2 regions of the Bacillus sp. JJ664 genome follow, and region 2 is predicted to be linked to the other one. Evidence: riboswitches for the same ligand, from Rfam matches in the RefSeq annotation. Region 2 holds a riboswitch; the other holds the start of a gene.
The links. Region 2 has a riboswitch for cobalamin ahead of V7056_RS01670 (ABC transporter substrate-binding protein). Riboswitches for the same ligand answer to the same signal wherever they lie in the genome.
Positions count from the first base shown of each region.

Region 1 (17,523 bases), on a different contig from region 2:
GTTCATTATTAAATTGTAGTGTTTTTTTACTTTTATTTTTACAATCATCATTTCAACCTACCTCCCTTTTTATTTGATATTAACATCATATACGACTGACAAAATAAATGTCAAACAATTTTTAATTTATTTACAATTTAATTTGTATACAATCGCTTCAAAAGGTCTAAGGTCGATTGAGTCGAGCTGTATTCCAGAATTTTCATAGTTACTGAGTAATATTGTTGCATCCTCATATTGTTCTGTAAACTTGAATGTTGTTTTATTACTTGTAAAGTTAGCAACGATTAACAGTTTTTCATCTTCTAATTCACGTTTATAAGCAAATACTTTTTCATCATTTTCAGCTAACATGTCAAAAGAACCGTAAACAATAACTGGCAATTGTTTTCTTAGGTCAATTAGCTTGCGATAATGGTGAAAAATAGAAGATTGGTCTTTGATCGATTCTGCCACATTAATTTCTATAAAATTAGGATTCAATGAAAGCCACGGTGTTCCGCTCGTAAAACCGCCATGCTCACTTTCGCACCATTGCATTGGCGTGCGAGCATTATCTCTTCCTTTAGTATAAATAGATTCCATAATTTCTTCATGAGCATATCCTTTTGATATACGATCGTGATACATATTACGAGTTTCAATATCATCATAATCAGCTATTTTATCAAATCGAACATTCGTCATACCAATTTCTTCGCCTTGATAAATATAAGGTGTACCTTGCATTAAGTGTAGGATTGTTGCTAGCATCTTCGCACTTTCTTTTCGATACACCTTATCATTTCCCCATCTAGAAACGATACGAGGTAAATCATGGTTATTCCAAAATAAGCTATTCCAAGCTTTTCCATCTAACTGCGTTTGCCATTTATGAAATACAGCTTTTAAATCAAGTAGATTTAGTGGCTTTAAATCCCACTTTTCTTTTCCTTCTTGTTGATCTAAACTAATATGTTCAAATTGAAAGACCATACTTAACTCATTACGTTCTGGGTCAGAATATAATTTTGCGATTTCAGGTGTTGCACCCCAAGTTTCTCCTACAGTTAGTACATCATGATTTCCAAATGTTTTTGCGTTCATTTCTTGTAAATATTGATGAAGCTTAGGTCCATTCCCGGTAATCTCTTGATCTGGCAGTTTTCCGATTAAATCAATAACGTCCATACGGAAACCACCAATGCCTTTATCTAGCCAAAAATTCATCATTTTATATACTTCTTCATGAACCTTCGGATTTTCCCAATTTAAATCAGGCTGTCTCTTACTAAATAAGTGAAGAAAATATTGTCCAGTCTCTTCATCAAATTCCCACGCACTACCACTAAAAACAGATTGTAGACCATTTGGTTCTGCATTTTGAACTGGATCTCGCCAAACATAATAATCTCGATACGGATTATCTTTACTTTTTCGAGATTCAATAAACCATGGATGCTCATCGGAAGTGTGGTTGACCACTAAATCCATTACAATTTTAATTCCTTTATCATTTGCTTCAGAAATTAATCGGTCCATATCTTCCATCGTTCCGAATTCTTCCATAATGTCACAATAATCACTAATGTCATAGCCATTATCATCATTAGGAGATTTGTATACTGGGCTTAACCATATAACATCTATTCCTAGTAATTTTAAGTAATCAAGCTTTTCAATAATACCGTTTAAGTCACCGATCCCATCTTGATTACTATCCATAAAGCTTCTTGGATATATTTGATAAACGACGCTATTATGCCACCATTTTTTCTCCATTACATTAGCTCCTTACCTGATCTTGCCTCGAATTCTAAATGCCCTTCGATGCGTAATTCTTTATTCGTTCCATGTAAAAAGACCGTGATTTTATTCCAGCTTGGTTTAAAATCTCCTTTATTTTCAAGCTTAACGTTAACTGAATCATGATTAAAATCTACATTTACATGCAATTCAAATCTTTCTCCTGTTTGATAATTCATTGTCAGTCCATCGTCTTCGAATATGACTGTTTTTACATTACCACTTTCTTGTGAATACAGATGTAAGTAAAGTTCATCATCATTTTGATTCGCTTTTTTCTTTTTATTTGTTAAAGGAATGATACTTCCAGCTTTCAAAAATAATGGTATTTTGTCTAATGGCGCATCAATTAAACTATCTTTTCCGCCTTCAAATACTTGATCAGTCCAGTAATCGTACCAAATGCCATCTGGTAAATAAACCGAGCGTGATCTCGCCGAGCGTGTAACAATCGGTGCAACTAATAAGTTTTCTCCTACTAAATATTCATCATTCATGTCAAATGTACGTTCATCTGTTGGGTATTCAAGTACTAATGGACGCATAACTGGTAGACCTGTTTTTTCTGCTTCAATAAATTGTTGATACAGATATGGCATCCATTCGTAACGCATTTGAATATAATCTCTATTTATATCTGTATATTTCTCTTCAAAAACCCAAGGTTCTTGTCGATCCATTCCAATTGAACAATGATTTCTAAAATAAGGTAAAAAAGTACCCATTTGGATCCATCGAGTCAATAACTCTGCTTCTGTATCATTCATAAATCCACCAACATCTGGACCAGAGAATGTAACGCCAGATAATCCAAGATTTAAGCACATTGGAATCGTCATCGCTAAGTGCTCCCAAAAACTACGATTATCACCTGTCCATACTGCTGCGTATTTTTGAATGCCTGCATATCCTGCTCTAGTTAGTACGAACGGACGTTCATTTGTTAACTTTTGAATACCGATTGAAGTAGCTTTACTCATTTCATAACCATATAAATTGTGATATTCTTTATGGCTAATTGGATTTCCATCATTGTCATGAACAGCGTCTAAATCCATCGTTTTCGATTCATTGAATATGGCTGGCTCATTCATGTCATTCCAAATTCCTTTAATACCTAGCTTTGTATAAAACTCGTGTAATTCTCCCCACCAGTCTTTTACTTTCTGCTGACTAAAATCTGGCAATGCACTTTTACCTGGCCATACATCACCAATATAAAGTGATTTATCTGGCATTTTAGTAAATGCATCTTTTACGACACCATCTATGAAAACATCATATTGACCAGCAACTTTCACACCTGGATCTACGATTGGTACAATATGAATTCCCTTTTCAAGTAATTGAGGTAGATATGTTTCATAATTTGGGAAACGTTCTTTATCAAACGTAAATACTCTATATCCGTCCATATATAAGATGTCTAAGAAAATTGCATCCACTGGAATTTCAAGATTTTCAAAAGAATCAGCAATATATTTTAATTCCTCTTCATTTTGATAGCTATGTCTTGATTGATGATAACCAAGTGCCCATTTTGGTGGAAGATACGGACGTCCAGTCATAAAGGTATGTTGCTCAAGTACTTCTTTCATCGATGGTCCAGTGTAGATAAACAGATCAATAATACCTGTTTCTGTTTCTAATTTGTGTTCATCCTTGCGATTTTTAAAATCAAAAATCGTACGGCCGGTATTATTTAAAAAACAACCAAAAGAATAATTTGATGTAAATGATAGGTAAGTAGGAATTGATTCATACAACTCACTAATATCTGGTGTATGAGGTGCAAAAACGTCCGTATTCCACATTGATAAACGCTCACCTTTTTTATTTAACCAACCACTTTTCTCCCCCAATCCGTAAATAAATTCATTTTCTTGGGCTCCAATAAGAGAAATCGTACTTTCCTCAGTCAAATAAAAACCGTTACTGTAAATTTCACCTTTAGCAGTTTTGATGATAAATTTACAATTTTGTTTATGTAGATAAAATTCTACTTCTGTTGTTTGCATTAAAACGTGTTCTTCAGTTTCTCTGATTGTAAACTCAGATCCTTCATATGTTTCGATTGAGCTATTATGGTGCGTGAAATTTTTATTTGTATGGTTAACAGTTAATCTTACGATATCAGGTCTTGGAAACTCTACTGTGATATTCCCTTTGTTAACAGTAAACACACATTTATTTTTTTCTTTTGAATAAGTTGTAATCTGTTGAATTTGAAGTACATCAATTAATTGACTTGCTTCTGAAAATAATTCAGGTTTAACTGAAAAACTAGAATTTTCAAGCATAATTCCATCTCCTTTACCCTTCTCTTTGCAAACGGTTTCAACTTTACGTTTCATCTAAAGCAACCGTATGCACAAAATTGGTCTGATTTCTATATTGATTACCCATCTCATGAAACGATAGGTAACCGGTTACATATCTTATTTTAACAAGTTACATTCAATTTGCAAGACTTATCAAATATTTATTGTTGATTCACGTTCAATTAATTCTACTGGTAAAATAGTTCGACTAGGAACCTCTTCTCCATTCATCAATTGTAATAGTTTGGCAATGGCGTGTTCCGCCTGTTGCGAAATCGGTTGTTTTATGGTTGTGATTGAGGGAAAGGTCATTTCTGCAAAGGCTAAATCATCATAACCGATAATTTGAAAATCAGTAGGAATCTTCATCCTGTTTTCTTGGCAAACTCTTATCGCTGCCAATGCTAATGGATCTACCGTAAATAATCCTTCAAGCTTCTTATGTGATGACAAATAATTTCTAACTAATTCTAAATCCGAATGTTTTTGTCCATTGATATCTTTTTTATATTCTGGTTGTTCCGCTATTACTTCTAAACCAAACTCATCACAATGCCTTTTAAAAGAATCATATCGAATGGTTGTTACATTTTGTTTATCATTCATAAGTCCAAAATAGCCTACTTTTCTACAACCAGTTTGATAAAATTTTTCTGCAGCAAGTTTTCCTCCAAGCTCATTATCACTTGTAATAAGTGGTATCGTATCATCCAAATAACGATCAATCGAAACGACTGGGAGTTGTAAACTCTTATATTTTTCGACTGGTAATGTGTGACTAGCTAGTATAATGCCGTCTATTTGATGATTTTTTAGCATTGCTAAATACTCTTTTTCTCTTTCAGAAGAATAATCCGTATTACAAAGCAGTATGCGAAATCCTATTTTACTAGCCAAGTATTCAATATAATTAACCAATTCAGCAAAAAAGTAAATTCGTATATTTGGAATGATCACACCAATTGTTTTTGTCTGTCTTTTAAATAATGCACGAGCTACTTCATTTGGCTGATAATTCAATTCATGAATTGCTTGTTTAATTTTCTCCTTCGTAACATCGCTTATATAACCTTTATTATTTAAATATCTGGAAATAGATGCAACGCTCACACCTGCAAGCTTTGCTACATCTTTAATAGTTGCTCTCAAAATTTAATCCCCTTCAATTCATGTTCTTAGTTAAGTTATACAAATAATTGAATCTTATTTCAACATTTTTAAAGTTTTTATTAAACCATCAAGCATAAGGAATTTTTTAACTCTTTTTTACATTTTTAGTGCTATTACACATTTTCACTATTTTCCCTCTATCTTTTTTCTTATTTTCTAAGTTTCACTATATAGGACAAGCCATACCTACATAAGATAGTAAGGCTACTTATTTTTTTATTTTGTTGGGGGGAAAAAATTGTTTAAGCGCGTTTTTTTGTTTAGTTTGATTATTTTATGCTTTTTGTGTTCTAACTTTGTTCAGTCATTTGCGGAAGAAAAACAAGTTTCTCAGTTGATTATTATCAATAAGGCGATTAATAGACTAGCATTTTATGAGAACGGAAAGCTAGTAAAAGAATTTAAAGTTGCTACAGGGAGAAGCCAAGAATTAACTCCTGAAGGCAAGTTTAAAATTGTGAACAAAATTGTGAACAGGCCTTATTATAAAGAGAACATACCCGGTGGTGACCCACGTAATCCATTAGGTAATCGCTGGTTAGGATTAAATGCAAAAGGGACATGGGGTACAACCTATGCGATACATGGAAATAGTAACCCAGCTTCAATTGGGACTTATGCTAGTAGTGGATGCGTAAGAATGTATGATGAAGAGGTCGAGTGGTTGTTTGATCACATACAAAAAAATACGACTGTTTTCATTACGTCATCTAATCAATCCTTTAATGACATAGCGGTGTCTAATCAGCTATTTAATGATGATTCCGGGAGTATCGTTGTCACAAAGCCAAATGATATCCCAACTAGTTTAAAACTTGGTAGTGTTGGTAGTGAGGTTGAATGGCTTCAAGACACTCTAACAAAACTTGGTTATTCCACTAATGGGGTTGATGGCTATTTTGCAGAAGGAACGGATTTTGCAGTTCGAGTATTCCAACAAAATCATAAATTGGATGTCGATGGCGTCGTTGGAGCTGGGACGAAACAATTACTTTTAGATTTGCTAAAAGAAAAAAAACGTGATGATGCGCTCTCTTCTTACTTTTATACATTTACCTTGAAGAAAATCAATGCAAATGGTGTTTTAAGAAATGACGATGATTTAAACGGCGTTCAGCGTTTGACATATTAGTATTTTACTAGTATGAAAAATAGCGATCAGACATTATACCAATAGCATACATTGTCTTTTTTTAAAATTATAAATCATAATTTATAGCTACAAAAAAGCTGTTTGAGACTATCTCAAACAGCTTTTACTCTTTTTACTTTGTAACATATAAATACAATAATTTCATTGTATTTTCCATTGCTTGATAATGTGTACGTTCCATACCATGTGAGGCGTGCACACCAGGACCAATTAATGCGCCCCTAATATCTTGACCGCCACGAAGTGCTGCAACTGTATCTGATCCATACATTGGATAAATATCAACAGCATAGTTTAAGTCGTTTTGTTTAGCTAAATTGACTAAATCAGTTGTCATATTATAATCATATGGGCCGCCTGAATCTTTCGCACAAATTGAAACGTCATATTCTGTACAACTTAAGTCATCCCCGATACATCCCATATCAACAGAAATTAACTCCGTAATATCAGAAGGAATATATGATGAGCCATGCCCTACTTCTTCATAAGTAGAAATAAATAATTTTGTCGTATATGTTGGGACAATATTTTCTCTTTTAAACAGTTCTAATAAGCCTAATATACAAGCAACACTTGCCTTATCATCAATAAAACGAGATTTAATAAATCCGCTTTCTGTAATCGTTGTTTTTGGATCAAAGAAAATAAAATCACCAGGTCCAATGCCTAAATTGATTACATCTTCTTTATTTTTTACACATTCATCTATTCTTACTTCCATATTTTCAGGGTCGCGTTTTTTTGTTTTACTATCTTCAAACACATGAATTGATGGACTTGTTGATAAAAACGTTCCGCTGTAAATTTTGCCATCACGAGTTCTTATTTGGCAATACTCTCCATCTAATGTTGGAACAATTGGGCCACCAATTACAGTAAATTTCAACGTGCCTTTTGCAGTTACAGAGCGAACCATCGCACCTAAAGTATCAACATGAGCAGATAAGCCAACTACTTCATCATTACTTTTACCTGGAATTGTAATAACTCCACAGCCTTTGTTCGTAGTCTCAAACTGATAACCTAAGCTTTTAGTCCAAGAATGAATTAATTCCATAATTTCAAAACAAAATCCGCTAGGACTATTAAACTCAAGTAATTGTTTCGCTGTATTAAGAACAAACTCTTTATTAATTCTGATATCCATATTCAATCCCCTTATTTCTAAAGTTAATTAAAATCAACCCTAATGAATTCATCATACAGTTATTTAGTTTTTATATCAATTTACATATGAATGAATCATACAAAAATTTTGATTATTGATGATTTAACGCTTCTATTGCTTTATGTTCTAGTTCCTTTTTTACGTAAATATCGTACTGTGTATTGTCATAATATCGCCCTACTCTTAGATTCATTGGTATTTTTGTTTTATAGGGAATTCCCTTTTGTTTTAATTGTCCGATGATTTTAAAATAGCTTTGATAACCATAAGCGGTATAGATACATTTCCAATTTCTATTCACCAAAATTTGAAATGTCGAAATTACCCCTACAAATAAGATTAAGCACGATACTCCAATCCACATGGTAACACCTCCGCTTTGGCTCTTATTATCATTTTAATAGAAGTCTCTTGAATAATATGTCAGAATCCGCTTACTTTGCACGTCAACATATACTCAGATATGCTTAATCATGCTATAGTAAAGGAAATAAAGGGGGAGAATTTTTTTTATGCAAGTAGGAAAATCATTAATTACAACACACGTACTTCCAAGGTTCTTTATTGCCTTATTAATCTCATTTATCGGAACAGGTTTAGGTGGATTCTTTATACCGCCAGGCATTGCAATGGCAATTGGATTTATTCCTTTAATTGTTTTAGTCGCATTACTTCTCAAGTCCATCTTTGGTAGTGGAAAGAAACGTCGTAAAGGCCTAAGTGCTTACGGAATGGTGTTGCCAATGTGGCTTGTATACCTATTTACATTGTTAATGGGTATCAGTATTTATCCAGTTATCGACTATTATGTTGATTCAATGGGTGCAATGATGGTCATTGTCGCATTTGGTGTTACATCTGCATTATTTGGAGGCCTTTTCTTATACACTTACTTCACAAAGAAAGACTTCACTTTCTTGGGTGGTATTCTATTTTTCTCACTTCTAGCTTTAATTCTAGTAAGTATAGTAGGCATGTTTATCGGTTCTGATTTATTTTACCTTGTGTTAGCTTGGGTAGGAGTTGTGATCTTCTCTGGATACATTCTTTATGATGTTTCTCGAATGAAAAAAGATACATTCACTGAAAAAGATGTACCAGCTGCGGTATTTGACCTATATTTAAACTTTATTAATTTATTCTTAGATATTTTACGTATTTTAAATGCGTTTAAGAAATAATTATTCTATAAAGTTACAAAAAAACACCTTAGCGAAAAAATGCTAAGGTGTTTCTTATCTTAAAAGAATCCAAGTTTACTTGGTGAATAGCTTACCAACATATTTTTTGTATTTTGGTAATGATCTAACATCATTTTATGATTCTCACGTCCGACTCCAGAGTTTTTGTAACCGCCAAATGCCGCATGTGCTGGATATGCATGATAGCAGTTAACCCATACTCGACCTGCCTCTACATGACGTCCAAATCTGTACGCAGTATCCATATCACGTGTCCATACCCCTGCACCTAAACCGTAAGAAGTATCATTTGCGATTTGCAACGCTTCTTCCTTCGTTTTAAATGTCGTAACAGAAACAACTGGACCAAAAATTTCTTCTTGGAAAACTCTCATATCATTTCTTCCTTTGAAGATTGTTGGATTCACATAATATCCGTCACGAAGTTCTCCTTCTAGAACATTTCTGCTACCGCCAACCAATACTTCCGCACCTTCATTTTTACCGATTTCAAAATAGGAAAGAATTTTATTTAATTGCTCCTGTGATGCTTGCGATCCAATCATCGTTTCAGGATTTAGTGGATTACCTTGTTTAATAGCTTTTACTCGATTAATCGCTTTGTCCATAAACTCTTCATAAATCGATTCATGAATTAATGCCCTAGATGGACATGTACATACTTCACCTTGATTTAACGCAAACATTGTAAAGCCTTCAAGTGCTTTATCAAAGAACTCTTCATTATCCATTACGTCTTCAAAGAAGATATTTGGTGATTTACCACCTAGTTCTAGCGTAACTGGAATTAGATTTTTCGAAGCATATTCCATGATTAAGCGACCTGTTGATGTTTCACCAGTGAAAGCTATTTTTGCAATACGATTACTTGATGCTAATGGTTTACCTGCTTCAAGTCCAAAACCATTCACCACATTCACTACACCAGGTGGTAATAGGTCTTGAATCAATTCAATTAATACAAGAATTGAAGTTGGCGTTTGTTCCGCGGGTTTTAATACGACACAATTCCCTGCTGCTAAAGCTGGAGCAAGCTTCCAAACCGCCATCAAAATAGGGAAATTCCAAGGGATAATTTGACCTACTACTCCTAAAGGCTCTTTATAATGATATGCAACAGTATCTCCGTCGATTTCACCAAGTGATCCTTCCTGTGATCTAATACATCCAGCAAAATAACGGAAGTGATCAATTGCTAATGGAATATCTGCAGCAAGTGTTTCTCTTACTGGTTTACCGTTTTCCCAAGTTTCTGCAACAGCCAAATATTCCTTATTTTCTTCCATACGATCTGCAATTTTATGTAGAAGATTAGATCTCTCTGTGACGCTTGTTCTGCCCCATTTATCTTTTGCACGATGTGCTGCATCTAGTGCACGCTCAATATCTTCTTCAGTTGATCTAGCAACCTCACAAAATACTTGTCCAGTTACTGGCGTTACATTACCAAAATATTGTTCACGTACAGGTCGGACCCATTCGCCACCAATAAAATTATCGTAACGATTTTTAAACGTGATTAATGAACCAGTTTTTCCAGGCGTTGCATATACCATTTTTCATTCCTCCTTAGATAGCTTGTCTATATAAAAATATGAAAGCGTATACAATCATATGACTAGAAATCTATTTAATTAAAAATATTTTGCTTCAATGAATTGGTTTAGATAGAATAATAGTTATGATTAAAATTTATTTAAAAATGAGGGGTAAAGGTGCGTAAATACATCATTGAAATAATTGGACTACTAATCGGCTCAGCAATCTTTGCAATCGGAATAAACTTCTTTGCAATTCCTAATAAATTAGCAGAAGGTGGATTTATTGGCATTACAATGATTACTTATTACCTTTTTGAATGGTCTCCAGGTATCGTCATGTTTATATTAAATGCCACACTTTTGATCCTTGGATATAAGTTATTAAAAAAGCAGCTTATTCTCTATACCATCATCTCAATCGTAGCAAGCTCTCTATTCATAAGGTTAACTGAAGGTTTAGGGGTTCCAACGAAAGAAACATTACTAGGAACTATTTTTGCAGGATTATTCATTGGCCTTGGTTTAGGTATCGTGTTTCGTTCTGGTGGTACAACAGGCGGCACTACTGTCATTGCACAAATTTTTCATCAATACTTCGGATGGAGTATTAGTAAAACACTTTTAGCATTTGATTTAATTGTTGTTTCGGGTGGTTACTTTGTCATAGGTTTTGAAAAAACAATGTATACACTTATTTCTATTTACATAGGAATAAAGGTCATTGATTATATTATCGAAGGTCTGAACCCTAAAAAAGCGATTACTGTTATTTCTGACAAAGCAGATCAAATAGCAGTATTAGTATCGAATGAAATGAACCGTGGTGTAACAATTTTTCCAGCGAAAGGTCACTTTACAGGTGAAAGAAAAGAAACGCTTTATATCATTATTAATAAGCAAGAGCTTTTTGAATTAAAGAAAATTATTCATGGTATAGACTCAAAGGCTTTTGTTGTCATCCATGATGTACGTGACGTTTTTGGTGAAGGTTTTACTTTACCAAGTGTATAAAAAAAGTGTGTTTCCACCTTTCTGGTGAAACACACTTTTTTATTTTGGAATCAAGTCTTTATCTATATACTTTTCAATTTCAACTCAATGTCTGCAAGTTGCTGTTTTAGTACAACAATTTTTGATAGTTGGAAGGAATGTTCATCTTCACTCTCAAGTTCCTCAGCGATCATTGCTGATATTTCAAGTTCAAGTCTTGTTCGGTCATTTAACAAGCTCTGTTGATCGTTTGTAATTGATTGCCTTCCATTCCATTCCGCATATGAACCTTTAAATTCATAAAAAGTACCTTTTTCTATGTGGACTACACGATTTGATACTTTCTTTAGTAGAAATGGATCGTGTGAAACGACTACAACTGCACCATGGTAAACAGCTAATGCTTCCTCAATTCTTTCCCTAGTATGAATATCTAAATAATTTGTTGGTTCATCTAAAACAAGTAAATTTGAATCGGAAAAATAAAGTTTCACAAAAGCAACCCTACATTTTTCTCCCATGCTTAACTGACCTATTTTTTTATATACATCTTCTTTTCTAAACAAGAAACACGCAAGGATCGTTCTTGCTTCCGTTTCAGTCATATTTGGAAGAGATAATATTTCATCTAAAATTGTAGTATCTTCATTAAGTGTTTCAAGCTCTTGCATAAAATAACCTATTTTCAATTGAGGATTATGACGCACAGACCCTTCATTTGGCGCTAACAATCCAGTTAATAATTTTAAAAAAGTTGTTTTACCAGACCCATTTTTTCCAATGACAGCTAATCGATCTTCTCGATTCAATGTAAAGTTTAATTGCTCAAATAAATTCTTTTCAATTTCATATCCAAAGTAAACCTGATGAAATCTTATCATTTGTTTTGCTGAAAATGATTCACTTTCAAATTTTGTTGAAATTGATTTAACTTCTTTTGGTTTTTCAACCTTACGTTGCTCAATTCTTTCTAAATCCTTTTCTTTTGACTTAAATCGCAATGCGTTTTTAGCCGCTTGTTTCTTCGCAAATGGATCACGCTCACTTGCAGCATTATGTGACTGTGAGAACCATTGTTTATATTGGTTAATTGTTTCAATTAATTTCTTCTTCTCTGCCTCTTGCTTTTCATACAAAGCTTGGTTGGTTATTCTTTCATGTTCTTTTTGCTTTTTATACTCGGAATAGCCACCATTATACTTACATGTTCCATTTTCAGTTAATTCAACAGTTTTTGTTGCGACATCATCGATAAACTGCCTTTCATGTGATATAAAAAGCACTGTTCCCCTATAAGATTTTAGCCAATTTGTTAACCAGTCAATTGACTCACTATCTAAATGGTTCGTAGGTTCATCCATGATTAATAGCCTCGGTTGCCTCAACATAATTTTAGCTAATTTCACTTTTGTTTTCTGACCACCACTTAAATGAGAATACGGTATTTCCCAAATTGATTGCGGTAATTGAAATTTTTTAAGCGTTTGTTCAATCGTTGATTCCCACTCATATCCATTTAACTCAAGATATTCACTTAAATACTCATTAAATTCAATTACATTTTGTTCATTCGACATATCGTTTGATAATAGATCTATTTTTCTTTTGATAAAGAAAAGCTTCTCATCACCAGATTCCACTACCTCTTTTGCTGTCATTTGGTCAGTTTCATTTTCATCAGTTAATAACCAGCCTATTTCATCCTTCTTGAATTCAATTTGCAGAGTCCCTTTTTGAATTGGTAGTCTACCCATCAATGCATTAATAAAAGTTGTTTTCCCTATCCCGTTCTCTCCGATTAATGCAACTCGTTCGCCTTCTTTAATGTCTAAGTTACCATTTTCAAAGATCATTAATCCATTTAATTCAATACTTACATTATTTGCTTTTATAATAAACATACAAATCACTCCATCCGATTTTAAAATGGCCCTGTTATCGTATTAAAAAATTTATGATTGTTTAACATCAATAGCGAGCTGTAACAGAGCCTAAAAAATAAAAAACACACAAGCATCTGCCTGTGTGTAAATGGACGAATTGTTAATCGTATTAGTTTAACGAAAAACTAATACACGTATGCCTAAAAAAGGTGCGATTAAATAAAACCACGCATATATACATTTCATATGGTTCATTATTTAATATTCACGGCACTAAATATAGACAGACTAATCCAATTTCTCTGACTTCAGGCAGAGTACTTTTTTTGCTATAAAATTAATTAGCTTAAAAGTTATCGGATCATGTACATAGTGTCTAAATTTGATGCCTCCTTCAAAATATTAATTAAATAGTAGCTTACTTTTCAGTACATTTCAATACTTATTTTTTAATATATCACTAAATTGTTCAAATGATGCATGTCGATTTACAATTATACTTTATGTTCTAAAATGACTTTTCGTGCAATTAAGAAAGAATAGAATAAAAGTGTTCGCGTACTTTCTTTGCGGAAGCCACCATATTAGAAAGAGCTTGAATAACCTCTTTCTCATCTCGAGTTTTTAATCCACAATCAGGGTTGATCCAAAATTGTTGAACATCACACACTTTTAAAGAACCCACTATATTTTGCTCCATTTCTTGAACAGATGGAACACGAGGACTATGAATATCATATACGCCTAAACCAATTCCTAATGGATACGGTTTTTTTGCTAAGTAGGAAGAAAATTCTTCGTGGCTTCTTGCATGTTCAATTGAAATAACATCTGCATCTAGTTCAATAACTGCATCCATTATGTCAGAAAAACTGCTATAACACATATGAGTATGAATTTGCGTCATTTTTTGAACCCCTGCTGTAGTTAAGCGAAATGCACGAGTAACCCAGTTTAAATACGCTTCCCAATTTCGTTTTTTTAGTGGTAAACCTTCACGAATTGCCGGTTCATCTACTTGAATAATAGAGATACCTGATTCTTCAAGTGCATTTATTTCTTTTCTTAAAGCAAGTGCAATTTCATTTGCAATATCCTCTTTTGCATGATTTTCACGAACAAACGACCAGTTCAAAATAGTTACAGGTCCTGTTAACATCCCCTTCACAGGCTTTTTCGTTAAACTTTGTGCATAGCTAGTCTCATCGACTGTCATAGGTTTCATAAATTCTACACGACTATGAATAATCGGTGGTTTAACGCATCTTGAACCGTATGATTGAACCCATGCGTTTTTAGTAAAGGCAAACCCTTTTAACTTTTCCCCGAAATATTCTACCATATCTGTTCTTTCATATTCTCCATGTACCAATACATCTAAGTCTAATGTTTCTTGAAGCTCAATCCATTCTTTAATTTTCAATTTTATTTGATGACGATAGTCGGTTTCTGAAAGTTCCCCTTTTCTCCATTGTTGTCTAGCAATTTTGATTTCTTTTGTCTGTGGGAAACTACCAATTGTTGTTGTAGGTAATAATGGCAATTTCAATGCTTCTTTTTGGAAGTGATATCGTTCTTTAAAAGGTAACGCTCTATTAAAATCTTCTTCGCTTAAATTTCTTAGGTCATTTGAGTTGGAATTTAGTTTATTTAGATATTCGAAGATTTGTTTTCCCTTTTCAATTTCTTGTTTTACGGCATCATTACCAAACTTCAATGCTTTCTTTAACACGACTAACTCTTCTATTTTTTCATCAGCAAAAGCTAATGCAGCAAGTACAGTAGGCTCTAGCGAATCTTCTTTTTTCTTTGTGACTGGTACATGCAATAAGCTACAAGAAGGCTGAATCCACCAATCCTTTGGGTGAATAAGTGCTTGAAGTGTTTCGATCAATTGGATGGATTCTACTAAATCGTTCTTCCAAATATTTCTCCCATTCACAATCCCGCATGCCAGTACTTTATCTTTTGGAAATCCATATTTCCTCAATGCATTTACATTTTCTTCTCTACCATGAACAAAGTCTAATCCAATTCCTTTAACAGGGATTTTGATTAACTCATGATATTGCTCAACACCTTCAAAATATGTTTGAAGCATAATTGATAATGATGGAAGAGCCTCACATATTTCTGAATAAATTTCTTTTATCAACTGAATATCATCATTCGTTTCTTCTAACACAAAAGCAGGCTCATCAATTTGTACCCATTCTACTCCAGCATCTTCAAGTTCCTTTAGCATTTGAATATAGACCGGTAATAACTCTTTTACGACAGCATATTTATCTTCTTGTTTATATCCTTTTGAAAGCTGAGTGAACGTATAAATGCCTAAAATAACAGGTTTCGATATAATACCTAATTCATTTTTCACTTCTAGAAATGACATTAGTGGTTTGTTATATAATAATTTAGATTTACGATCATATTGATATTCTGGGACTATATAGTGATAATTCGTATTAAACCATTTAGTCATTTCACATGCTACCAGGTCTTTACTCCCTCTAGCTAATGCAAAATATGTATGCAATGAAGGTTGCTCAGATAGGTCACCAAAACGAGTGGGAATCCAGCCAAACATTGTTGCAAAGTCTAAAACATGATCATAGTAAGTAAAATCATTTACTGGAATCATCTCAATCCCTAAATGAAGCTGCTTTTCGATTGACTGAAGTCTAATTGACTTCATTTCGCTCTCAAATTGATCCTCTGTGATATTCCCTTTCCAAAAAGACTCTAATGTCTTCTTCCATTCACGGTTTTCACCAATTCTTGGGTATCCTAGATTACTTATGTTTACCATGTAAAACACTCCCTTTTTTGAATATAAAAAAGCATTTTTATCTAAATTGAGATAAAAATGCTCTTAAGTAGGAAAACACAAATGAACAGAATACATACATGTCAGTTTCCAATACATAAGGCACCTCCCTATCTCTCGTAGGTCGAACAGCGTCTTTAGAATAGGCAGGTCTCCTGACTTTTGGATCATCGTAAATAAAACCTTCCCTATCAATAGATAAGTGGTATGTATTTATTTACTCCTCAATTACAGTGGCGGGACCGTGTTGGAATTTCACCAAACTTCCCTTTTAAGTAAATGTTTAAAACGTACGTTTTAACATTCACACCTATTCCCCACTATTTAGTTTTCATTATTTTGTCATAATTTGATTTAATAGTCAAAATATTTATTTTTTTCTTACTAAAGTCCTAGAAAAGCTCATTCTCATATTTGAAGTAAAGACTACTTATGATATAGTGAATTAAATTAGAAAATTTTAACAATACATAATATGTCATACATTAAAGAAGTTCGATTAAATAAAAGAGGTGAATATGAATGGTGAATACCTTACAAGTTATTAAAAAAATTGGTTTGTTTCTCCTTGTCATTTCTCTTGTAACTGCTTGTTCAAATTCGAATGGTGTTGAAAGTGAAAAATCTATGTATATGGATAAATCCTCACAACAAGAAACAGATTCACAAACTGTGGATCAAAATAACGCCAAGAATGGTACAGAATCACCAATAGGAATCGTACGTAAATTAATTAAAACCGCTGATGTTCAGATAGAAACAAAAAAATTCGAAAAAACCATCGAAACACTTGAAATATCTGTCAGTGAATTTAATGGTTATATAGAGTCTAATCATATAACTGGTACATCAATGCTAGAAAAGTATGATGACAATAATGATGAATTCCCTTCAAGAACGGCACAATATACTTTACGAATTCCTTCTAATAAACTAAATGCTTATTTATCTAAGATAAACACGATTGGAAATGTGACTTCCAAATCTATTTCTACTGAAGATATTTCAAATCAATACTTTGATACAGAAACTAGAATAAAATCTTTAAAAATACAAGAAGAAAGACTACTAAATTTATTGAAAAAATCTGGCTCGTTAAGTGATATCATAGAGCTTGAAAAAGAACTTTCAACCGTTCGATATGAAATTGAAAGTTTAACAACAACAATCAAGACGTACGATTCATTAATCAATTACAGTACGATCAATCTTTCTGTTACGGAAGTAGCTGAAATTACAGATACTACCCCACCTAAAACAGTAAATGACCGAATTACTGCTAAATTTAAGGACAATCTGAAAAATATTTCAACTGGATTCAAAAATACTACGGTCTTCATAATCGGTAACTCTGTACTCATTATCATCTGGTTAATTATAATAGTAGCTGGATTTTTTATCGCACGTAAAGCAGTGAAGAAATACCATGACTGGAATATTCCGAAATAATAATGAATAAAAATAAAATACTAATCAAATA
Region 1 is NZ_JBALMS010000146.1:412-17,934, reverse strand. Features, by position in the region: gene V7056_RS18425 (glycoside hydrolase family 13 protein) at 127-1,761, opposite strand; gene V7056_RS18420 (glycoside hydrolase family 31 protein) at 1,761-4,139, opposite strand; gene V7056_RS18415 (LacI family DNA-binding transcriptional regulator) at 4,260-5,255, opposite strand; gene V7056_RS18410 (L,D-transpeptidase family protein) at 5,515-6,408, shown strand; gene V7056_RS18405 (M42 family metallopeptidase) at 6,542-7,579, opposite strand; gene V7056_RS18400 (hypothetical protein) at 7,692-7,964, opposite strand; gene V7056_RS18395 (Bax inhibitor-1/YccA family protein) at 8,113-8,781, shown strand; gene exaC (acetaldehyde dehydrogenase ExaC) at 8,841-10,358, opposite strand; gene V7056_RS18385 (YitT family protein) at 10,518-11,354, shown strand; gene abc-f (ribosomal protection-like ABC-F family protein) at 11,417-13,234, opposite strand; gene metE (5-methyltetrahydropteroyltriglutamate--homocysteine S-methyltransferase) at 13,746-16,025, opposite strand; cobalamin riboswitch at 16,172-16,372, opposite strand; gene V7056_RS18370 (DUF4349 domain-containing protein) at 16,566-17,492, shown strand.
Region 1: linked by a shared signal. The riboswitch ahead of metE (5-methyltetrahydropteroyltriglutamate--homocysteine S-methyltransferase) and the one ahead of V7056_RS01670 (ABC transporter substrate-binding protein) in region 2 are both predicted to bind cobalamin.

Region 2 (5,889 bases):
ATATGCCAGTTTTCACATCGGATAATTCTTCTGCAAAAGATGTAGTTGTATTCACACATTTAACGATTGATAATGATGCTCATAAAGTAATCGTTGAAGGTGAAGAAGTTAGCTTAACACCAAAAGAATATGAACTGTTATTATTTTTAGCCAAATCACCAGATAAAGTGTTTGACCGTGAGACATTGTTAAAATCCGTATGGCAATATGATTTCTTTGGTGACTTACGTACTGTTGATACTCACGTAAAACGATTACGTGAAAAACTTAGTAAATGCTCTGAAGATGCGGCTAAAATGATCGTAACTGTTTGGGGTGTAGGTTATAAATTTGAGGTAGGTCAGGAGTAATGATTTTAAGAAGTTTAGTTGGTAAGCTGTGGCTTACAATTATATTACTAGTTTCGCTTGTATTGTCATTTTTAACATTTGTGCTCATAGGATTCTTTGAGAAATTTTATATTGATCTTCAAGTACAAAATATGAAAGATGATGCAACGAAAATAGCTGGGTTAATCGAGAAAGGCCAATCAATTTCAGATGTTGAGTACTTATCTAATAATATTGTAAATCGTTATTCGAGAGTGATTATTTCGATTGAAGATGAAGAACCTTGGTACTCAAATAATAAATACGGCATTCAAGAATTACCTTATGAAGAAATACAAAAAGATCATGTTTTAAATAGAACGATTGAATACAAAGAAGATGTTAGTAAAAGACTCGTATACGGTAAGAATAGTGAAAGAGAAAAGCTAGTAGTTGGTATAGCGATAAAAGATCAAAATCATCATGGTGCGGTCTATATGTATCAATCATTACAGCCCGTTAAAGGGATGATTCATCAAACAACAAATTTTGTATTACTTGCTGCTTCAATTGGGATTGTTTTAACGACTTTCTTCTCGTTTTTCCTTTCATCAAAAATTACTGCGCCACTTAGAAAAATGAAAGAAGTGGTCGGTGATATGACATCAGGAAATTTTGATGCAAAAGTTCCGATTCACTCAAATGATGAAATAGGTGAACTTGCATATTCTTTTAATAAAATGAGTAAGAAGCTAAACTTTAATATGAATGCGTTAAAACAAGAAAAAGAGAAAGTATCAAATATCATTACGAGTATGGTAGATGGGGTAATATCGATCAACAATGAAGGTAGTATTGTAACGACTAATCCACCGGCTGCACGCTTTTTAAAATTGCTAAATGATGATGAAATTGGGAAAGATTCAGAGCTAGTTTTGACAAATGACTTATTAGATTTATATAAATTAGTAGTAGAAAGCGAAAAGAAGCAATTTATAGAATTAAATTTAGACCAAGGAAATTGGCAAATTGTGATGTCACCATTATACAATCAAACAAATATCCGCGGTGTTGTTGCAGTTATTCGAGATGTTACAGAACAAAGACGATTAGAAAAAATGAGAAAAGATTTTATTGCAAATGTATCTCACGAGTTAAGGACACCAATCTCATTATTACAAGGCTACAGTGAAGCAATTGTTGACGGCGTTGCAGAGTCTAAAGAAGAGATGCAGGAGCTGTCACAAATTATATATGATGAATCATTAAGGATGAGTAGATTAGTAAATGATTTATTAGACCTTGCGCGTATGGAAAATGGTTTTACTGAATTAAATCGTGAACCAGTACCAGTCATTCCATTTGTAGATCGTATTATTCGAAAATTTAAAGCGCTAGCAAGAGAGAAGAACGTTTCACTTTTTGGTGAATTAGATGATATTATACAAGATACTATTTTAATTGATGAAGATCGAATGGAACAAGTCTTTACAAATTTAATTGTAAATGCCATTACACATTCCAATGAAAATGGTAGAATCATCGTTTCCGTTTCGCAAAATAGTGAAGATACTATTTTTGAATTTATAGATTCAGGTGCTGGTATTTCTACGGAAGATTTACCGTTTGTGTTTGAAAGGTTCTATAAAGCCGATAAAGCACGTACTAGAGGTAAGAGTGGAACAGGCCTTGGATTATCAATCGTTAAGAACATCGTGAACGCTCATGGTGGCTCTATTCAAGTATTCAGCGAAATTGGGCAAGGTACGACATTTAAAGTGAAAATACCACATTTTATACGAATAAATGAAAAAGTTGTAGAGTAATCTTGTTTCATATAAAACATTTTAATAAAATAATTGAATTCTCACTTATTATACTTTACGATTAATATAATGAAATATTGATGAATTTAGTGCGATAATCGCATAATAGGGAATCTGGTAAAGTCCAGAACTGTCCCCGCAACTGTAATGTGGACGAAACGAACATACCACTGTTCCATCGGAATGGGAAGGTCGGAGTAGGTTGAAGCAAAGTCAGTAGACCTGCTAAATTCATCCGTTTTCAATTCTTCGGGGAGTGAGAATTTGAAGCAGCAGTTGCAAGTATTACTTGTATCATTATGTTGTTTCGACCCCCTTCATATATTTGAATGGGGTTTTTTTATGCTTTCCAACATACTAGGGGGAGAAATATGAAGAAAATTTTATCAAGTTTGTTTGTCGTTTTATTATGCTTAGGTTTATTTGGGTGTAACAGTGAAACAGCACAAAAAGAAACAAATGTACCAAAAACTGAAGCTGCACAATTTCCTTTAACAGTTAAAGATTCAACTGATCAAGAAATTGAGATTAAAGAAGAGCCTAAAAAAATTATTTCATTAATACCAAGTAATACAGAAATCTTGTTCTCAATTGGTAAAGGAAAAAACGTGATTGGCGTAACTGATTTTGATAACTATCCAGAGGAAGTTAAAGGAATCGACAAGGTTGGTGGAAATAATGCAGATATGACTTATAACATTGAGAAAATCATTTCACTTCAACCAGATTTAGTATTAGCTCATGAATCAAGCCTAGGTATATCCGCAGATGGTTTAGAACAATTAAAACAGGCTGGGATTACAGTGTTTGTTGTGAAAAATGCTGAATCAATAAATGATGTATATGATACAATTAAAGAAATTGGTCAGATCACGGGAAAACTTGATGAATCAAAAGAAGTTGTAAGTGATATGAAAGAAAAATTAGAGAAAATCAGTGAAAAAACTGCAAATATTGGCACGAATCCATTAGTTTGGTTAGAAATTTCTGGACCACCTGAAATATACACGGCAGGAAATGGAACGTTTCTTAATGAAATGATATCAATTATTCATGCGAAAAATGTTGCAGAAAAAGAAAAAGGCTGGGTAATGTATAGTGAAGAATCTGCTATAAAAGCAAACCCGGATGTTATATTAACTACATACGGTGATTATGTTCCTGATTTAGAGAAAGTTGTTCTAGGAAGAAAAAATTGGACCTCAGTAAATGCAATTAAAAATAAACGAGTTTTTGATATTAATGCTGATACAACATCAAGACCTGGTCCAAGACTTGTTGAAGGAGTAGAAGAAATTGCAAAGGCGGTTTATCCAGAGATTTTTAAATAAGAATATATTTTTTATTCCATCATTTGTATTATTGTTATTATTTATTTTAGGGGTTTCGATAGGATCAACATCGATCCCCTTTTATTCTATTATTCAAAGCTTTTCCGATGCGTTTTTTAAAACAACTTTTGTCCCAGATGATATTCAAACGATTGTAATGAATATAAGAGTGCCTCGCGTATTATTAGCGGGTTTAGTGGGGGCTTGCCTCTCATTAGCAGGAGTTGCCTTTCAAGGTATATTAAAGAACCCATTAGCTGACCCTTTTACATTAGGTGTTTCTTCAGGGGCATCAGTAGGGGCAGTTTTTGTCTTATTTTTTCAGATTAGCTTACCAATCGTAACTTATTTTACATTACCTGTTGTCAGTATTCTTTTTGGTTTTTTTACATTATTACTATTGATTGTTTTTGTACGAAAATTAGATCGTTCATTGAATGTTGAAACACTTATTTTAGGCGGGATCATCATTAGCTCATTTTGTTCGGCCTTATTATCATTATTTATTACATTTTCTGATAATGAATTACGCTCTGTAATCGGTTGGTTAATGGGGAATATCGGAGGAAGAGGTATACAGTATTCAATCACACTATTACCATTTTTAATTTTATCCTTTCTCATTTTATTCAGCCAAAATAGACAACTAGATGCAATGACATTTGGTAGTACAAATGCAAAACATATAGGGATTAATGTTAAAAAAGTTACCTATTTAATTTTATTTACAGGAAGTATTTTATCAGGTGCAGCTGTAGCAGTATCTGGGACAATTGGATTTGTAGGATTAGTCGTTCCACATTTTACAAGAGCAATCGTAGGACCGTTACATAGAAAGCTACTACCATTAGCAATGATAAACGGTGCAATCTTTTTAATCGGCTCTGATATTATTTCTAGAGTCATATTAGCTCCAAGAGAATTACCAATAGGTGTTATTACATCTTTAATTGGTGCACCGATTTTTGCAATTATTTTGCTTCAACTGAAAAGGAATAGAGGGAAACTATGATCAATTGTAATCAAATCTCATATTCATATAATGGGATTCAAAAAGATATAAAGGATCTTTCTTATTCCATAAATGAAGGTGAATGGTTAGGTATTATTGGACCAAACGGAAGTGGAAAGTCTACATTTTTACATATTCTTTGCGGACTCCTGAAACCGTTAACAGGGGATGTGATGATTGACGGAGAATATATAACAAAGATGTCTAATAAAGAAATTGCCAAAAAAATCGCCGTCTTATCACAACAAAATTCGTATACATTTTCTTATGAAGTAAACGAAACTGTTAAACTTGGACGCATCGCACATTCAGCCTCGCTTTTTCCAACTTGGACTAAACAAGATGATCACGCAGTTAGTAATGCGTTACTTATGACTAGTACAAACAATATGAAACAAAAATTTATTAGTGAAATTAGCGGTGGTGAGCGACAAAGAGTATTTTTAGCACAAGCTTTTGCGCAAGAAACGCCTTATATATTTTTAGACGAACCAAGCAATCATTTAGACCTAATGCACACGATTAAAATATTAGATTTATTAAAAGAATTACAAGTAAATGAAGAAAAAACAGTGGTAACGGTTTTTCATGATTTAAATTTGGCGAGTTTATATTGTGATAGAATATTAGCGCTAAAAGATGGTGCAACATTCTGTGAAGGCAAAACGGAAGAAGTTTTAACTGAAGAAATACTTGAAGATCTTTACGGGACTTCGTTTCAAATTATGAATAATCCTAATACGAATAAAAAAGTGATTGTTTATAAAAGTAATTATGCTTAAATATTGATGCTCTTTTATATATGATAAATAATTTTTATTTAAATAGATTTAAAAAGTTTATGAAGTTTATGAAGTAGATTTAGAGTCAAATTTTATGAAAGAACAGAATTTAAGTCAAGGAGGAAGTTTTCATGAAGATTTATACTAAAACTGGTGATAAAGGTCAAACAAGCTTAGTAGGTAAACGAGTAGATAAAGATCATTTAAGAGTGGAATCTTATGGCACGATTGATGAGGTCAATACAATTGTTGGATATGCTATGACTTATTTAGATTCAGAAGATACAAAAGACCTTTTTGAAAGCTTACAAAAAATACAGCACGAATTATTCGATTGTGGTGGAGATTTAGCGGTTGTAAAAGAAGGTATTCCATTTAAAACAACAGAAAAAATGGTTGAAGATCTTGAAAAACTGATAGATGAATATATGGATGCAACGCCACCCCTTGAAAAATTTATTTTACCAGGTGGTTCAAAAGCGGCTGCGATTATTCATCAGGCTAGAGCAGTTACAAGACGTGCTGAACGTAACGTCGTGTCATTGATGAAGCAAGAAACAATACATGTGCCAGTTTTTCTATATTTAAATCGTCTATCAGATTATTTCTTTGCACTGGCTCGAGTAATTA
Region 2 is NZ_JBALMS010000010.1:209-6,097, forward strand. Features, by position in the region: partial or broken gene V7056_RS01660 (winged helix-turn-helix domain-containing protein) at 1-350, shown strand, start outside; gene V7056_RS01665 (ATP-binding protein) at 350-2,134, shown strand; cobalamin riboswitch at 2,205-2,378, shown strand; gene V7056_RS01670 (ABC transporter substrate-binding protein) at 2,506-3,465, shown strand; gene V7056_RS01675 (FecCD family ABC transporter permease) at 3,431-4,477, shown strand; gene V7056_RS01680 (ABC transporter ATP-binding protein) at 4,474-5,259, shown strand; gene V7056_RS01685 (cob(I)yrinic acid a,c-diamide adenosyltransferase) at 5,391-5,889, shown strand, end outside.